DNA from 2 places in the Streptomyces sp. RGM 3693 genome. Region 2 is predicted to be linked to the other one. Evidence: riboswitches for the same ligand, from Rfam matches in the RefSeq annotation. Region 2 holds a riboswitch; the other holds the start of a gene.
The links. Region 2 has a riboswitch for S-adenosylmethionine ahead of ACO0M4_RS38370 (aminotransferase class V-fold PLP-dependent enzyme). Riboswitches for the same ligand answer to the same signal wherever they lie in the genome.
Positions count from the first base shown of each region.

Region 1: it holds a riboswitch for S-adenosylmethionine, as region 2 does, so the genes downstream of both, thrC (threonine synthase) here and ACO0M4_RS38370 (aminotransferase class V-fold PLP-dependent enzyme) in region 2, are expected to answer to the same signal.

Region 1 covers NZ_JBMPPQ010000005.1:79,413-86,363, reverse strand. The annotation lists gene ACO0M4_RS39800 (alpha,alpha-trehalose-phosphate synthase (UDP-forming)) at 1-593, opposite strand, end outside; gene ACO0M4_RS39795 (glucosyl-3-phosphoglycerate synthase) at 643-1,617, opposite strand; SAM riboswitch class I at 1,794-1,951, shown strand; gene thrC (threonine synthase) at 1,969-3,255, shown strand; gene ACO0M4_RS39785 (MoaD/ThiS family protein) at 3,311-3,589, shown strand; gene ACO0M4_RS39780 (cold-shock protein) at 4,073-4,276, shown strand; gene groL (chaperonin GroEL) at 4,764-6,386, shown strand; gene ACO0M4_RS39770 (hypothetical protein) at 6,579-6,951, opposite strand, start outside.
Region 2 covers NZ_JBMPPQ010000004.1:488,869-495,819, reverse strand. The annotation lists gene qcrB (cytochrome bc1 complex cytochrome b subunit) at 1-1,020, shown strand, start outside; gene trpD (anthranilate phosphoribosyltransferase) at 1,161-2,225, shown strand; SAM riboswitch class IV at 2,306-2,423, shown strand; gene ACO0M4_RS38370 (aminotransferase class V-fold PLP-dependent enzyme) at 2,627-4,000, shown strand; gene ACO0M4_RS38365 (Lrp/AsnC family transcriptional regulator) at 4,199-4,480, opposite strand; gene ACO0M4_RS38360 (rhomboid family intramembrane serine protease) at 4,477-5,208, opposite strand; gene ACO0M4_RS38355 (hypothetical protein) at 5,403-5,642, shown strand; gene ACO0M4_RS38350 (NYN domain-containing protein) at 5,661-6,951, shown strand, end outside.

The DNA of each region.
Region 1 (6,951 bases), on a different contig from region 2:
GGCAGCATCGCGAAGTACTCCGGCGGCGCCCACGGGGTGTGCGAGAAGTGCGCGATCCGGACGTCCGGCCGCACCTCGCGCAGCATCCCCGGCACCAACGCCAGGTGGTAGTCCTGCACCAGCACCGCCGCGCCGGGACTCGCGGAGTCCGCCAGCGCGCTGGCGAACGCCGCGTTGTATGCCTCGTAGGCCGCCCACTGGCCCCGGAAATCCGCGTCGAAGACCGGCTCCAGCGGCGTCTGGTACAGCATGTGGTGGACGAACCACAGCACGGAGTTGGCGACGCCGTTGTAGGCCGCGGCGTGCACATCCGCCGGGATGTCCAACATCCGGACGCGCTGTCCACCGGTGTCCGCGGTGTCCAGCAGGCCGCCGGTCCGCCGCACCGCCTCCCGGTCACCGTCACCGAGCGCCGCACACACCCACACCGCATCCGTCTCGGGCCCGATCGCCGAGAGCCCGGACACGAGCCCCCCGCCGCCGCGTTTGGCGGTCAGCTCACCGCCCGCTCCCACGGCGTACGAAACCGGCCCGCGGTTGGACGCGACGAGGACCTCGGCACCTGGCTGCACCGCACTGCGCTCGGAGACCATGTCGCGACATTAACCCGCAGGGGATCCGCGCAAACGTACGGATCGCCCCTCAGGCCGCCCGCCGTTCCGCGTACTCCGGTATTCCGGCCATCGGCGGCCGCTCCTCGGTGTCCACCTCCGTCGTCCGCGGCACGAAGCCGTTCTCCCCACGGTCGAACTGGGTCAGCCGGGGCCGCACCAAGTGCCCGCGGGCCAGCCGGAGTTGAGCGGTACGGTAGATCGCGGCGGCCATCCGGCCGAGCGCCTGGCCGCCCTGGTGGCGATGCTTGCGCACCCCTACGTCCACCTGGGCGAGCGCGTCCAGGCCGACCGTGTGCAGGGCGTCCACCAGCAGGCCCAGTTCCACCCCGTAACCGACCGGGAACGGCAGCCGCTCCAGCAGCGCGCGACGGGCCGCGTACTCCCCGCCGAGCGGCTGCACGAACCCGGCCAGCTGCGGCCAGTGGAGGTTGAGCAGCGGCCGGGCGACCAGCTCGGTGACCCGGCCGCCCTGCTCGCCCCGGCCGGCCGCGGGCACCCGGCCCTCCGCGGTCTCCAGCGGCCGGTCGTACATCGCCTTGACGAAGTGGATCTCCGGGTCGGTCAGCAGCGGCCCGACGATCCCCGAGACGAAGGTGGACGAGAATTCCCACAGGTCGGCGTCGACGAAACAGATGATGTCGCCGCTGGTCACCAGCAGCGAGCGCCACAGCACCTCGCCCTTGCCGGGCAGCGCCGGAATCCGGGGCAGCACACTGTCCCGGTGGACGACCCGGGCACCGGCCGCCGCGGCGACCTCGGCGGTACGGTCGGTGGAGCCCGAGTCCAGCACCACCAGCTCGTCGACCAGCGGCACCTCCTCGGTCATGAGGTCGGCACGGATCGCCGCGACGATCGCACCGACCGTCGCCTCCTCGTCGAGCGCGGGCAGCACCACGCTGACCGTCCGACCCGTTTGGCGCTTGGCCTCCACCAGCCGCTCCAGCGGGCGGTCCGCGGCGGACCAGGAGCGGCCGGCCAGCCAGCGCTCCACTTCTTCCAGCACGTCTACGACTCTCCTCGGTGGCCCCCGAACGGAAGCCCGTTATGTGATCCATCTCGCGGACCGGACGACTATCTCAACGGCGAGTGCCTTCGGTTACAGTCTTGAACAACGCGGATGACCCTCGCATGTCGGGGTCGCCGCGCAACAAACGCCTGGGTTTCGACCCAGCGCCATACCGCTCATCCAGAGGGGCAGAGGGATACGGCCCGTTGAAGCCCCGGCAACCCTCCAGCCGGTCTCCGCCGCAAGCCAGCACAGTGCGCGCGCGAGGCTCCCGGCTAGGGAAGGTGCCAAATCCGTCTCACGGCGAGATGCGTCGTGAGGAAGATGAGGAGAAAGGGCCTCGCCTCCATGGCTGTGCAAGTCACCGAATCCGCTCCCGCTGTCTCCCTCGGCCCCGCCGTCGCGCTGTCCTGTCGCGAATGCGGACAGCGCTTTCCGCTCGGCCCGATCTTCGCGTGCCAGGAGTGTTTCGGCCCGCTGGAAGTCGCCTACGAGCTCCCCGGCGGCGGGCCCGGTCAAGCAGCAGAATTGAAGAAGCGGATCGAGGCCGGACCCGCCAACATCTGGCGCTACGCCCCGCTGCTGCCCGTCCCCGCCGACGTGGCCGACAAGCCCAACCTCAACCCCGGCTTCACCAAGCTCGTCAAGGCCGACCGGCTCGCCGCCGAGCTGGGCGTCACCGGCGGCCTGTACGTCAAGGACGACTCCGGCAACCCCACCCACTCCTTCAAGGACCGGGTCGTCGCGATCGCCGTCGAGGCCGCCCGCGCCTTCGGCTTCACCACCCTGTCCTGCTCCTCGACCGGCAACCTGGCCGGTGCGGTCGGCGCCGCGGCGCGCCGCGCGGGCCTGAAGTCCTGCGTCTTCATCCCGCACGACCTGGAGCCCGGCAAGGTCGTGATGGCCGCGGTCTACGGCGGTGACCTGGTCGCCATCGAGGGCAACTACGACGACGTGAACCGCTTCTGCTCCGAGCTCATCGGCGACCCGCTGGGCGAGGGCTGGGGCTTCGTCAACGTCAACCTCCGCCCCTACTACGGCGAGGGCTCCAAGACGCTGGCGTACGAGATCTGCGAGCAGCTGGGCTGGCAGCTGCCGGACCAGCTCGTCATCCCGATCGCGTCCGGCTCCCAGCTCACCAAGATCGACAAGGGGCTGAAGGAGCTGATCGCCCTCGGTCTGGTCGAGGACAAGCCGTACAAGATCTTCGGCGCCCAGGCCGAGGGCTGCTCTCCGGTGTCCGTGGCCTTCAAGGCCGGACACGAGGTCGTCAAGCCGCAGAAGCCGAACACCATCGCCAAGTCGCTGGCGATCGGCAACCCGGCGGACGGCCCGTACGTGCTCGACATCGCGCGCCGCACCGGCGGTGCGGTCGAGGACGTCACCGACCCGCAGATCGTGGACGCGATCAAGCTGCTGGCCCGTACGGAGGGAATCTTCGCGGAGACCGCGGGCGGCGTGACCGTCGGTGTGACCAAGAAGCTCATCGAGAACGGCATCCTGGACCCGTCGCTGACCACCGTCGTGCTGAACACCGGTGACGGTCTGAAGACCCTCGACGCCGTCGCCGCCGGGCCCTCCGCCACCATCCGGCCGAACCTGGACGCGTTCCGCGCGGCCGGCCTGGCCGGCTGAGCCGGTCCGTCGCCCGCCCCGATTCCGCACTCGTACTTCCCTGGAAGGCAGAACCATGAGCGTCAAGGTCCGCATCCCCACCATCCTGCGCACGTACACCGGAGGCGAGGCCGAGGTGACCGCCGAGGGCGCGACCCTCTCCGAGGTCATCGCCGACCTGGAGAAGAACCACCAGGGCATCGCGGCCCGGGTGCTCGACGACGCGGGCAAGCTGCGCCGCTTCGTGAACGTCTACGTCAACGACGACGACGTCCGCTTCGAGCAGGGCCTCCAGACGCCGACCCCGGACGGTGCGGGCGTCTCGATCATTCCGGCAGTGGCGGGCGGTTGCTGACTCGGTAGCCGACGCTGACGCGCCCGCCGGCGCCGGTGTGGAACGCGCCGATCGAATTTGCGCCAACTCTTTGCCGGTAGTGACCGGAAATTGCCCCGTCCGTACGAAACGGACGGGGCAATTCCGTGTTGTGAAAGGGGATACCATTGGGGCGATCCCCCTCCGGTTATCTCCGCGTGCATGCCGAACGCATATGAGATCGCGGGGACTTGTGCGCAAGTTGTGTGCGCGTTTTGTCGTTTGCGCGGCTTATTCCCGGCCCGACTTGGCCTGGGATAACGGCATTTGAGCGCATACGGCCGATTCCCTGGCGCCAGAATTCTCGTCCGATTGACCTGTTGCGCTGGGCATTGGTCCAGATACATTCAGCGGCGGTCGACGCGTTCCGGCGCACATCCCACGGGCCATTTCCGGTGGGGTGAGGTCTGACCCGGGTCCGCGGAGTGCGGTCCTGCGCAAGGGCCAGTAATAGGGGAGTTAGGCATGGCTCAGGGCACCGTCAAGTGGTTCAACGCGGAGAAGGGGTACGGCTTCATCGCGGTCGACGGTGGTGCGGATGTTTTCGTCCACTACAGCGCGATCCAGATGGACGGGTACCGCACCCTTGAGGAGGGTCAGCGAGTCGAGTTCGAGATCTCGCAGGGCCAGAAGGGGCCACAGGCGGACATGGTCCGGGTCGCCGCCTGAGGCGGCGGCCGACTGCATCGTTGGAAGAAGGCCCGCATCCCCGAGTACGGGGTTGCGGGCCTTCTGTCGTTCCCGGACGTCATGGGCGCCCGCCGCTTCCGGGCGTCGCGGGCGCCTTGCCGTTCCCGGGCGTCACGGGCGCGCCTCGCGGGGTGGTACGCGGGCGCGCGCGGGCGGTGTGTAGCTGTCTCGGGGACGGGGTCCGGTCGCCTCGCGGACGGGGGCCCGGCCGTCTCACGGACGAGGGGTCCGACCGCCAAGCGCTTGCACTCGATGGGTGCGAGTGCTAATCATTGCGTTAGCACTCTCCCCGTGAGAGTGCTGAATGTGGACTGGGTCGGTGAGGCCCGCACGCCAGGTGGGGCAAGGAACCACACGGTATGCAGGCCGTCCGTCGCGGGCGCCAACACGGTCCGGTATTTCCGCCCCCAAGCTCTCGGCTTCGTTCGAGCACGGGGACCCCATCAGTCCGGAGGGACCACTTCACATGGCCAAGATCATCGCGTTCGACGAGGAGGCGCGGCGCGGCCTTGAGCGCGGTATGAACCAGCTCGCCGATGCCGTCAAGGTCACCCTCGGCCCCAAGGGCCGCAACGTCGTCCTTGAGAAGAAGTGGGGCGCCCCCACGATCACCAACGATGGTGTTTCCATCGCCAAGGAGATCGAGCTGGAGGACCCGTACGAGAAGATCGGCGCCGAGCTGGTCAAGGAGGTCGCGAAGAAGACGGACGACGTCGCCGGTGACGGCACGACGACCGCGACCGTCCTGGCCCAGGCACTGGTCCGCGAGGGCCTGCGCAACGTCGCCGCCGGCGCCAACCCGATGGCCCTGAAGCGCGGCATCGAGAAGGCCGTCGAGGCCGTCTCCGGTGCGCTGCTGGACCAGGCCAAGGAGATCGAGACCAAGGAGCAGATCGCCTCCACCGCGTCCATCTCCGCCGCTGACCCGCAGATCGGCGAGCTGATCGCCGAGGCGATGGACAAGGTCGGCAAGGAAGGCGTCATCACCGTCGAGGAGTCCCAGACCTTCGGTCTGGAGCTGGAACTCACCGAGGGCATGCGCTTCGACAAGGGCTACATCTCGGCGTACTTCGCGACCGACATGGAGCGCATGGAGGCGGCGCTTGAGGACCCGTACATCCTCATCGTCAACTCCAAGATCGGCAACGTGAAGGACCTGCTGCCTCTCCTGGAGAAGGTCATGCAGTCCGGCAAGCCGCTGCTGATCATCGCCGAGGACGTCGAGGGCGAGGCCCTGTCGACCCTGGTCGTCAACAAGATCCGCGGCACCTTCAAGTCCGTCGCGGTCAAGGCGCCCGGCTTCGGTGACCGCCGCAAGGCCATGCTCGGCGACATCGCCATCCTCACCGGTGGCACCGTCATCTCCGAGGAGGTCGGCCTCAAGCTGGAGAGCGCCGGTCTCGACCTGCTCGGCCGCGCCCGCAAGGTCGTCATCACCAAGGACGAGACCACCATCGTCGACGGTGCCGGCGACAGCGAGCAGGTCCAGGGCCGGGTCAACCAGATCCGCGCCGAGATCGAGAACAGCGACTCGGACTACGACCGCGAGAAGCTCCAGGAGCGCCTCGCGAAGCTGGCCGGCGGCGTGGCCGTCATCAAGGCCGGCGCCGCGACCGAGGTCGAGCTCAAGGAGCGCAAGCACCGCATCGAGGACGCCGTTCGCAACGCGAAGGCGGCCGTCGAGGAGGGCATCGTCGCCGGTGGTGGCGTGGCCCTGCTGCAGGCTTCCTCGGTCTTCGAGAAGCTGGAGCTGGACGGCGACGAGGCCACCGGTGCCGCCGCCGTGAAGCTGGCCCTGGAGGCCCCGCTCAAGCAGATCTCCGTGAACGCCGGCCTTGAGGGTGGCGTCATCGTGGAGAAGGTGCGCAACCTGACTCCGGGTCACGGCCTGAACGCCGCGACCGGCGAGTACGTCGACATGATCGGCGAGGGCATCATCGACCCCGCCAAGGTCACGCGCTCCGCGCTGCAGAACGCCGCCTCCATCGCGGCGCTGTTCCTCACCACCGAGGCCGTCATCGCCGACAAGCCGGAGAAGGCCGCTGCGGCCGCTCCGGGCGGCATGCCGGGCGGTGACATGGACTTCTGATCCGCCGCGGCTCCGGCCGCTGGTTGATCAACGTCCGCTCGTTCGCCGGGGCGGTACCTCCTCTCCCAGGGGGTACCGCCCCGGCGGCGTTTTCTCCGGGCCCCTCGCCCTACGAGGCTGTGAGGCTACGGAGCTGCGGAGCTACGGGCCGTGGGGCTACGGCCGGTATTGCGGTGGGTGTCAGGGCCGGCGTTACGGCAGGCGGTCGAGGAGCCAGGTGGACAGCTCTTCGGTGATCAGGGTGTGCTCCTCGTTCTGCGAGGCCAGGACGAAGTCGTCCAGCGGGCTCTCGTCCGGGGCGAGTTCATCGATCGGGAGATAGAGGTCGGCGTGGTTGCTCGGCTCCCGTACGGCGACCGCGCTGACCGCCGGGACGAAACAGCGCCCCCGGACCGGGTTCTCCACGGCGAACCCCAAGATGGGCGCCAGCTTGTTGAGCACGTAGGCGAGGATGCCGAAGCCGTCGAGGGTGCCACCGGGGGCGCCGTCGATGTCGGGCAGCCCGCTGGTGCGGATCTCACGGGTCGGGACGGTGACCACCCGGAGCTTGGCCACCAGCTGGTCG
Region 2 (6,951 bases):
CCCGGGCACGACATCATCCCGAGGTTCTTCACGGTCCACGTGCTGCTGCTGCCGGGCATCATGCTCGGCCTGCTGGTGGCGCACCTGATCCTGGTCTTCTACCACAAGCACACGCAGTTCCCGGGTGCCGGCAAGACCAACAACAACGTGGTCGGCATGCCGCTGCTGCCGGTCTACATGGCCAAGGCCGGAGGCTTCTTCTTCCTGGTCTTCGGTGTGATCTCGGTGATCGCCGCGGTCGCCAGCATCAACCCCGTATGGGCCATCGGCCCGTACCGGCCGGACCAGGTGTCCACCGGTGCGCAGCCGGACTGGTACATGGGCTTCGCCGAGGGCCTGGTGCGTGTCATGCCGGGTTGGGAGTGGAACTTCTGGGGCCACACCATCAACTTCGGTGTGCTGATCCCGATCCTGGTCTTCCCGCTGGTCCTGGTCGCCATCGCGGTCTACCCGTTCATCGAGTCCTGGGTCCGCGGCGACAAGCGCGAGCACCACATCCTGGACCGCCCGCGCAACGTGCCCACCCGCACCGGCTTCGGTGTGGCCTGGCTCGTCGCGTACTTCGTGATGCTGATCGGTGGCGGCAACGACCTGTGGGCGACGCACTTCCACCTGTCGATCAACTCGATCACCTGGTTCGTCCGGATCGGGTTCTTCGTCGGGCCGGTGCTGGCCTTCATCGCCACCAAGCGGATCTGCCTGGGTCTCCAGCGCCGCGACAAGGACAAGGTGCTGCACGGACGCGAGTCCGGCATCATCAAGCGACTGCCGCACGGTGAGTTCATCGAGGTCCACGAGCCGCTCAACCAGGAGCAGCTGCACGTCCTGACGCAGCACGAGCAGCCCGAGCCGCTCGAGCTCGGTCCCGAGGTCGACGAGAACGGCGTCCAGCGCAAGCTCAAGCGCACGCAGAAGCTGCGCGCCAAGCTCTCCAAGGGCTACTACGGCGAGGACAACGTCATCCCCAAGCCGACCGTCGAGGAGTACAAGGAGATCACCAGCGGCCACGGCCACCACTGATCCCCGCGGGCGCGACACCGCGCACCGCTGGTAGTACGCCACCCAGAGGGCCCCGTCCACGAAGAGGACGGGGCCCTCCGGCGTTCCCGGAGGTCGATAGGGTGACGGCACAAGCAGGAGACGAACCAGGAGCGTGGACCATGAACGTTGTGACCCCGGCAGGCGGCGGCAGCGTGGCGGACCGCTCCTGGCCGGCCGTACTGAACGCCCTCCTCGACGGCCGCGACCTCACCGCCGACGACACCGCCTGGGTCATGGACCGGATCATGCGCGGCGAGGCCACCGACGCGCAGATCGCCGGTTTCGCGGTCGCGCTGCGCGCCAAGGGCGAGACGGTCGCGGAGATCTCCGGCCTGGTCCGGACGATGTACGCGCACGCCAGCCTGATCGAGGTGCCCGGCCCCAGCGTCGACATCGTCGGCACCGGCGGCGACGGGGCGAACACCGTCAACATCTCCACCATGGCGTCGATCGTGGTCGCCGGCACCGGAGCCAAGGTCGTCAAGCACGGCAGCCGGGCCGCGTCCTCGACCAGCGGTGCCACGGACGTCCTGGAGAAGCTGGGCGTGAATCTGAACTTGTCGCCGCGGCGGGTCGTCGAGGTCGCGGAGGAGGCCGGGATCACCTTCTGCTTCGCGGCCAAGTTCCACCCCGCGCTGCGCCACGTGGCGGCCGCCCGCGGCCAGCTGGGCATCCGGACGACGTTCAACGTGCTGGGGCCGCTGACCAACCCGGCCCGGGTCAAGGCCCAGGCGACCGGCGTCGCGGACGCCAAGATGGCGCCGATCCTGGCCGGCGTGCTGGCCGAACGCGGTTCGTCGGCGCTGGTCTTCCGCGGCGACGACGGGCTGGACGAGCTGACCACCACCGCCACCTCCCGGGTGTGGATCGTGCGGAACGGCACGGTCCGCGAGGAGCCCTTCGACCCGCGGGACGTCGGGATCGGCCTGGTCCCGGTGGAGGCGCTGCGCGGCGCGGACGCGTCGTACAACGCCGAGGTGGCCCGCCGGCTGCTGGACGGTGAGACCGGGCCGGTGCGGGAGGCGGTGCTGCTGAACGCCGCGGCCGCGCTGGCCGCACTGGAGCCGTCCGACGCCCCGCTCACCGAGCGGATCCGGGACGGCCTGGCCAAGGCCGCCGAGGCGATCGACTCGGGCGCCGCCAAGCGGACCCTGGAGCGTTGGGCGATGGTCAGCAACGCCTGACGGCGGAGGTGACGCAGGTCCCGGTCCGGAATACGGACCGGGGCTTGCGCGTCGAAGATCGTGTGGCATGATTCAGCCCAGGTCACGAGTGACAGCGACGTAGGCCCCGGCCCGCTGTCCGGCAACCCTCCTTCCGTGGCGGGGTGCCCCGGGTGATGACCAGGTCGCAGGCAGCGAGGTCTGCGGCAAGCGCGGATCCCTCGCCAGGGATCCTGGTCCTCGAGGGAGTCCTTCCGTGATGAAGCGAATGCGCTAGGGCCGTCGGCCCCCTTTTCCGCGCCACCTTTCTCTCCTTTCCTTCACGCTGCGGTGCCGTGCCGGGCAGATCCTCCGTGCCTTACGCGTACCGTGCGACGCCCCCCCGCCGCAGCGCATTCGCTCATGCCTCCCGGGAGTTCGCCATGTCTGTTTCCGCTGCCGCCGACCGTGCCGTCTGTGCCCCGCTTCCCGTTCTGGGGCGGGACGTCCTGGTCCCGTTGGTGACCGGGGGCGAGGCCGTCTACGCCGCGTTGGACTACGCCGCCAGCGCGCCGGCGCTCCAGCGGGTCTGGGACGACGTCGCCGCGTACGCCCCGTACTACGGCAGCGTCCACCGCGGCGCCGGCTACCTCTCCCAGCTCTCCACCGACCTCTTCGAGAACGCCCGCGAGACCGTCGCCGACTTCCTCGGCTGCCGCCCCGACGACCAGGTGGTCTTCACCCGCTCCACCACCGACTCGCTGAACCTGCTGGCCGCGGCCCTGCCGCAGGGCACCCGGGTCTTCGTCTTCGAGACCGAGCACCACGCCTCGCTGCTGCCCTGGGAGCGCCGCGCGGACCTGGCCGTGACCTACCTGAACGCGCCGCGCACCCCTCAGCAGGCGGTGGACAGCCTGGAGAAGGCACTGGCCACCCGTGAGCCGTACGGACCGGCGCTGGTCTGCGTCACCGGTGCCTCGAACGTGACCGGTGAACTGTGGCCGGTGCGGGAACTGGCGGCCGCCGCGCACGCCCACGGCGCCCGGATCGTGCTGGACGCGGCCCAACTCGCCCCGCACCACCCGGTGGACCTCGCGGAACTCGACGTCGATTGGGTCGCGTTCTCGGGCCACAAGCTCTACGCGCCGTTCGGCGCCGGCGTGCTGGCCGGCCGCGCCGACTGGCTCCAGGAGGCCGAGCCGTACCTCGCCGGCGGCGGAGCCAGCCGGAAGGTCGCCCGGCGGACCGACGGCGGGGTGGACGTCGAGTGGCACACCACCGCGGCCCGGCATGAGGCCGGTTCGCCCAACGTCATCGGCGCCTACGCCATCGCCTCCGCCTGCCGGGCACTCACCGACGCAGGGTTCGACGGCCTCGTCGCCCGCGAACAGGAGCTGATCGCCGCGGTCCGCGCGGGCCTGGCCGAGGTCCCCGAGGTCCGGATCCTCTCCCTCTTCGGCGACGACGCCCCGCGGGTCGGCGTCCTCTCGTTCGTCGTCGAGGGCTGGAACAGCTCGCACTTCGCGGCCGCGCTCTCCGCGGAGTACGGGATCGGCGTCCGCGACGGCCTGTTCTGCGCACACCCGCTGGTACGGACCCTCCTGGGCAGCGAGCCGCAGGAGCCCGGCGAGTGCGGGGCACCGGAGGCGACGCCGGGGGAGCGGTCGCTGAACGCGATCCGGGTCAGCTTCGGCGCCGGCACGCCCGATGAGCACGTTCAACGGTTCGTCCGGGCGGTCAAGGAACTCGTCGCGAACGGCGCGCGCTGGAACTACCAGGTAGAGGACGGCCGTTGCGTGCCAGCGCGCTTCGCCTGACGGCGCGGGGCCTCGTACGTTTTTGGCTTTCTCGCCGTTGCGCCTGGCGGCGCGGGGTCTCGTACGTTGCCGGGTGCGGCGTCGTTTTGCCTGCGGCGTCGTTTTGCGTGCGGTGGGTTGTGGTCCGCTGCAGGCGCAACGGCGAGAAACCCCCACGGCGGGACGGCCAACAACGTGGGAACCCAGCCCAGCGCAGCGCTAGGCGTCGAGGCCGATAGAAAACGCCGCTTCGAGGTCGTGCTGGGAGTACGTGCGGAACGCGATGTGCGTTTCGGTGGAGGCGACGCCCGGGACCTTGCTGATCCGGCCGGGGATGACGTCGGCGAGGTCGTCGTGGTTGGCGACGCGCACCATCGCGATCAGGTCGTGGGCGCCGGTGACGGAGTAGACCTCGCTGACGCCTTCCAGCGCGGCGATCTGCTCGGCGATCTCCGGGATCTGGTCCACGCTGGTCTTGATGAGCACGATCGACGTGATCACGGCTGGCTCTCTCCCTCGGCCGATACTCCATTGCCCCTGGTGGCACCCACAGTATCCCGCCCGTAGCGGGCCCACGCGTAGAGGAAGCCCAGTGCGAAGCCGACGACGTGGGCGAGGTAGGCGACGCCGGGGCCGGCCGGGTCGTGCCGGGCCGCGTGCCACTGGAGGAAGAACCAGAACAGCAGCACGATCCAGGCCGGGAAGCGCAGCGGCAGGAAGAACAGGAACGGGTAGAGGCTGGTGACCCGGGCCCGCGGGAAGAGGAAGAGGAAGGCGCCCAGCACGCCGGAGATCGATCCGGAGGCGCCGACCAGGGTCTGGTTCGAACCGGCGTGCGCGGCCGCGTAGCCCAGCAGCGCCAGATAGCCGACGGCCAGGTAGAAGGCGGTGAACGGGAGCCGGCCCATTCGCGTTTCGGTCATTCCGCCGAAGACGTACAGGAACAGGATGTTGCCGAGCAGGTGCAGCCAGCTTCCGTGGACGAACAGCGCGGTGAGCGGCGTGAGCAGGGCCCTCGGTGAGCCGCTCCACAGATCGAGCGGAATCACGCCCCAGTGCTCGAAGTACCTGGTCTGGGCGTGGAGCAGCGCGTGCCCGGTGCCGTACGTGTGGTTCAGGCCGGAGACCGGGCCGAGCACGAAGAGTGCGCAGCACAGCCCGATCAGCACATTCGTCATCCGTGAGAACACCGCGCGGAGCGAGCGGGCGGGGTGGGCCGGCGCCGTCATGAAGTGATCATGGCGTAATGCGGGCACACGGGACAGAGCGCCTCGCCGCGTCCCGGCTGCCGGGCGGGCCCGCGCCGGCCCGCTGTCAGGCCGTAGGGTTACAGGCAGTACGTTGCGTATTTCCGCAGTCCGACGGCGTACCGCGCGAACCGCACCGCTGCACGAGCCCGATGAGCACGAAAGAGGACGACACGATGGCTGTTCCCCTGCCGACGGCGGAAACGCGGTGGCGTTGCACGCTCTGCGGCAACCTCACCCGGTTCGACGTGACCCGCCGGTCCAAGGTCGTGGAGTACATGCACCTGGATCTGGCCGGTGAGCCGACGGTGGAGGAGCGCGAGGTCGTCAGCGAGACCATCGAGTCCGTGCGCTGCCGCTGGTGCAACGCGGTCGACCAGATCGAGCTGGTGGACCGTCCGGGCGCGAGCGCCTGAGATCGGAGCGATGCAGCCGTGGTGGAACGTCCAGAAGGGGAGCCGGGGGCGGAGCGTGCGGACGCGCCCGGAGGGGTGGCCGACGAGGTGCTCGACCAGCCACTGCCCGAGGGCGTACGGCGCCGTGTCGTGGCGCTCACCGCGGAGTGGTTCGGGGCACTGACGGTCGCCGAACTCCCGCCCCCATTGCGGCAGTACGCCCGTTTCACCCCGACCCGTCGGGCCAAGTTCGCCGGGAACGCGATGGCCGCGGCGCTGGAGGGCGACGCGGTCTTCCGGCAGCGGATCGCGGGCAAGCTCCGCGAGGCCCAGCCGGAGCTCGCCGACGCCCTGGAGCAGGGGACCCCGCCGGCCGCCGCCGATCCGCTGGACGTCGCTGCCGCGGCGTACGTGCTGCGTCCCGAGGGCTGGGTCAAGCTGGTCGCGGCGGCCGGCGAGGAGGCGCAGCGGGTGCGCGCCGAGCGGGCCGGCGAGGAGGCCGAGCGGGAGTTGGCCCGGCTGCGCGAGGAGCTGGCGCAGGCCCGTGGCGAGGCCCGTACGGAGGTGGACCGGGTCCGGGCGGACTTGGAGGCGACCCGCAAGGAGAACGAGTCGTTCCAGCGCAAGCTGCGCAGCGCGCTCAGTGACGTGCGGCGCGGGGAGGCGGCGGTCCGCAAGGTCGAGGCGGCGCTGAGCGAGGCCCGGGAGCGGGCGGCGACCGAGAAGGCCGCGGCCGACAGCGAACTGCGCCGGCTCAAGGCCCGGATCGCGGAGGCCGAGGGGGCGCTGGAGACCAGCCGCCGCTCCGCCCGCGAGGGCCGCAGCGTCGAGGACATGCGGCTGCGGCTGCTGTTGGACACCGTGCTGGACGCGGCCCAGGGGCTCCGCCGCGAGCTGGCGCTGCCGCCCGCGGCGGGCCGCCCGGCGGACGCCGTCGACGCGGTCACGCCGGGCCGGATGACGCCCAAGGACATTGCGACCCGGGCGCTGTCGGAGACCGATCCGGCGCTGCTGGACCAGCTTCTGGCGCTGCCCCAGGCGCACATGGTGGTCGACGGCTACAACGTCACCAAGACCGGCTATCCGACCATGCCGTTGGAGAAGCAGCGGCTGCGGCTGCTGGGTGGCCTGGCGGTGCTGGCGGCCCAGACCGGCGCGGAGATGACCTGTGTCTTCGACGGGGCGGAGCTGGCCGCGCCGGTGCTGTTGGCGCCGCCGCGTGGGGTGCGGGTGCTGTTCAGCAAGCCGGGCGTGACGGCCGACGAGTTGATCCGTCAGCTGGTCCGCGCGGAGCCGCCGGGCCGTCCGGTGGTGGTGGTCTCCGCGGACC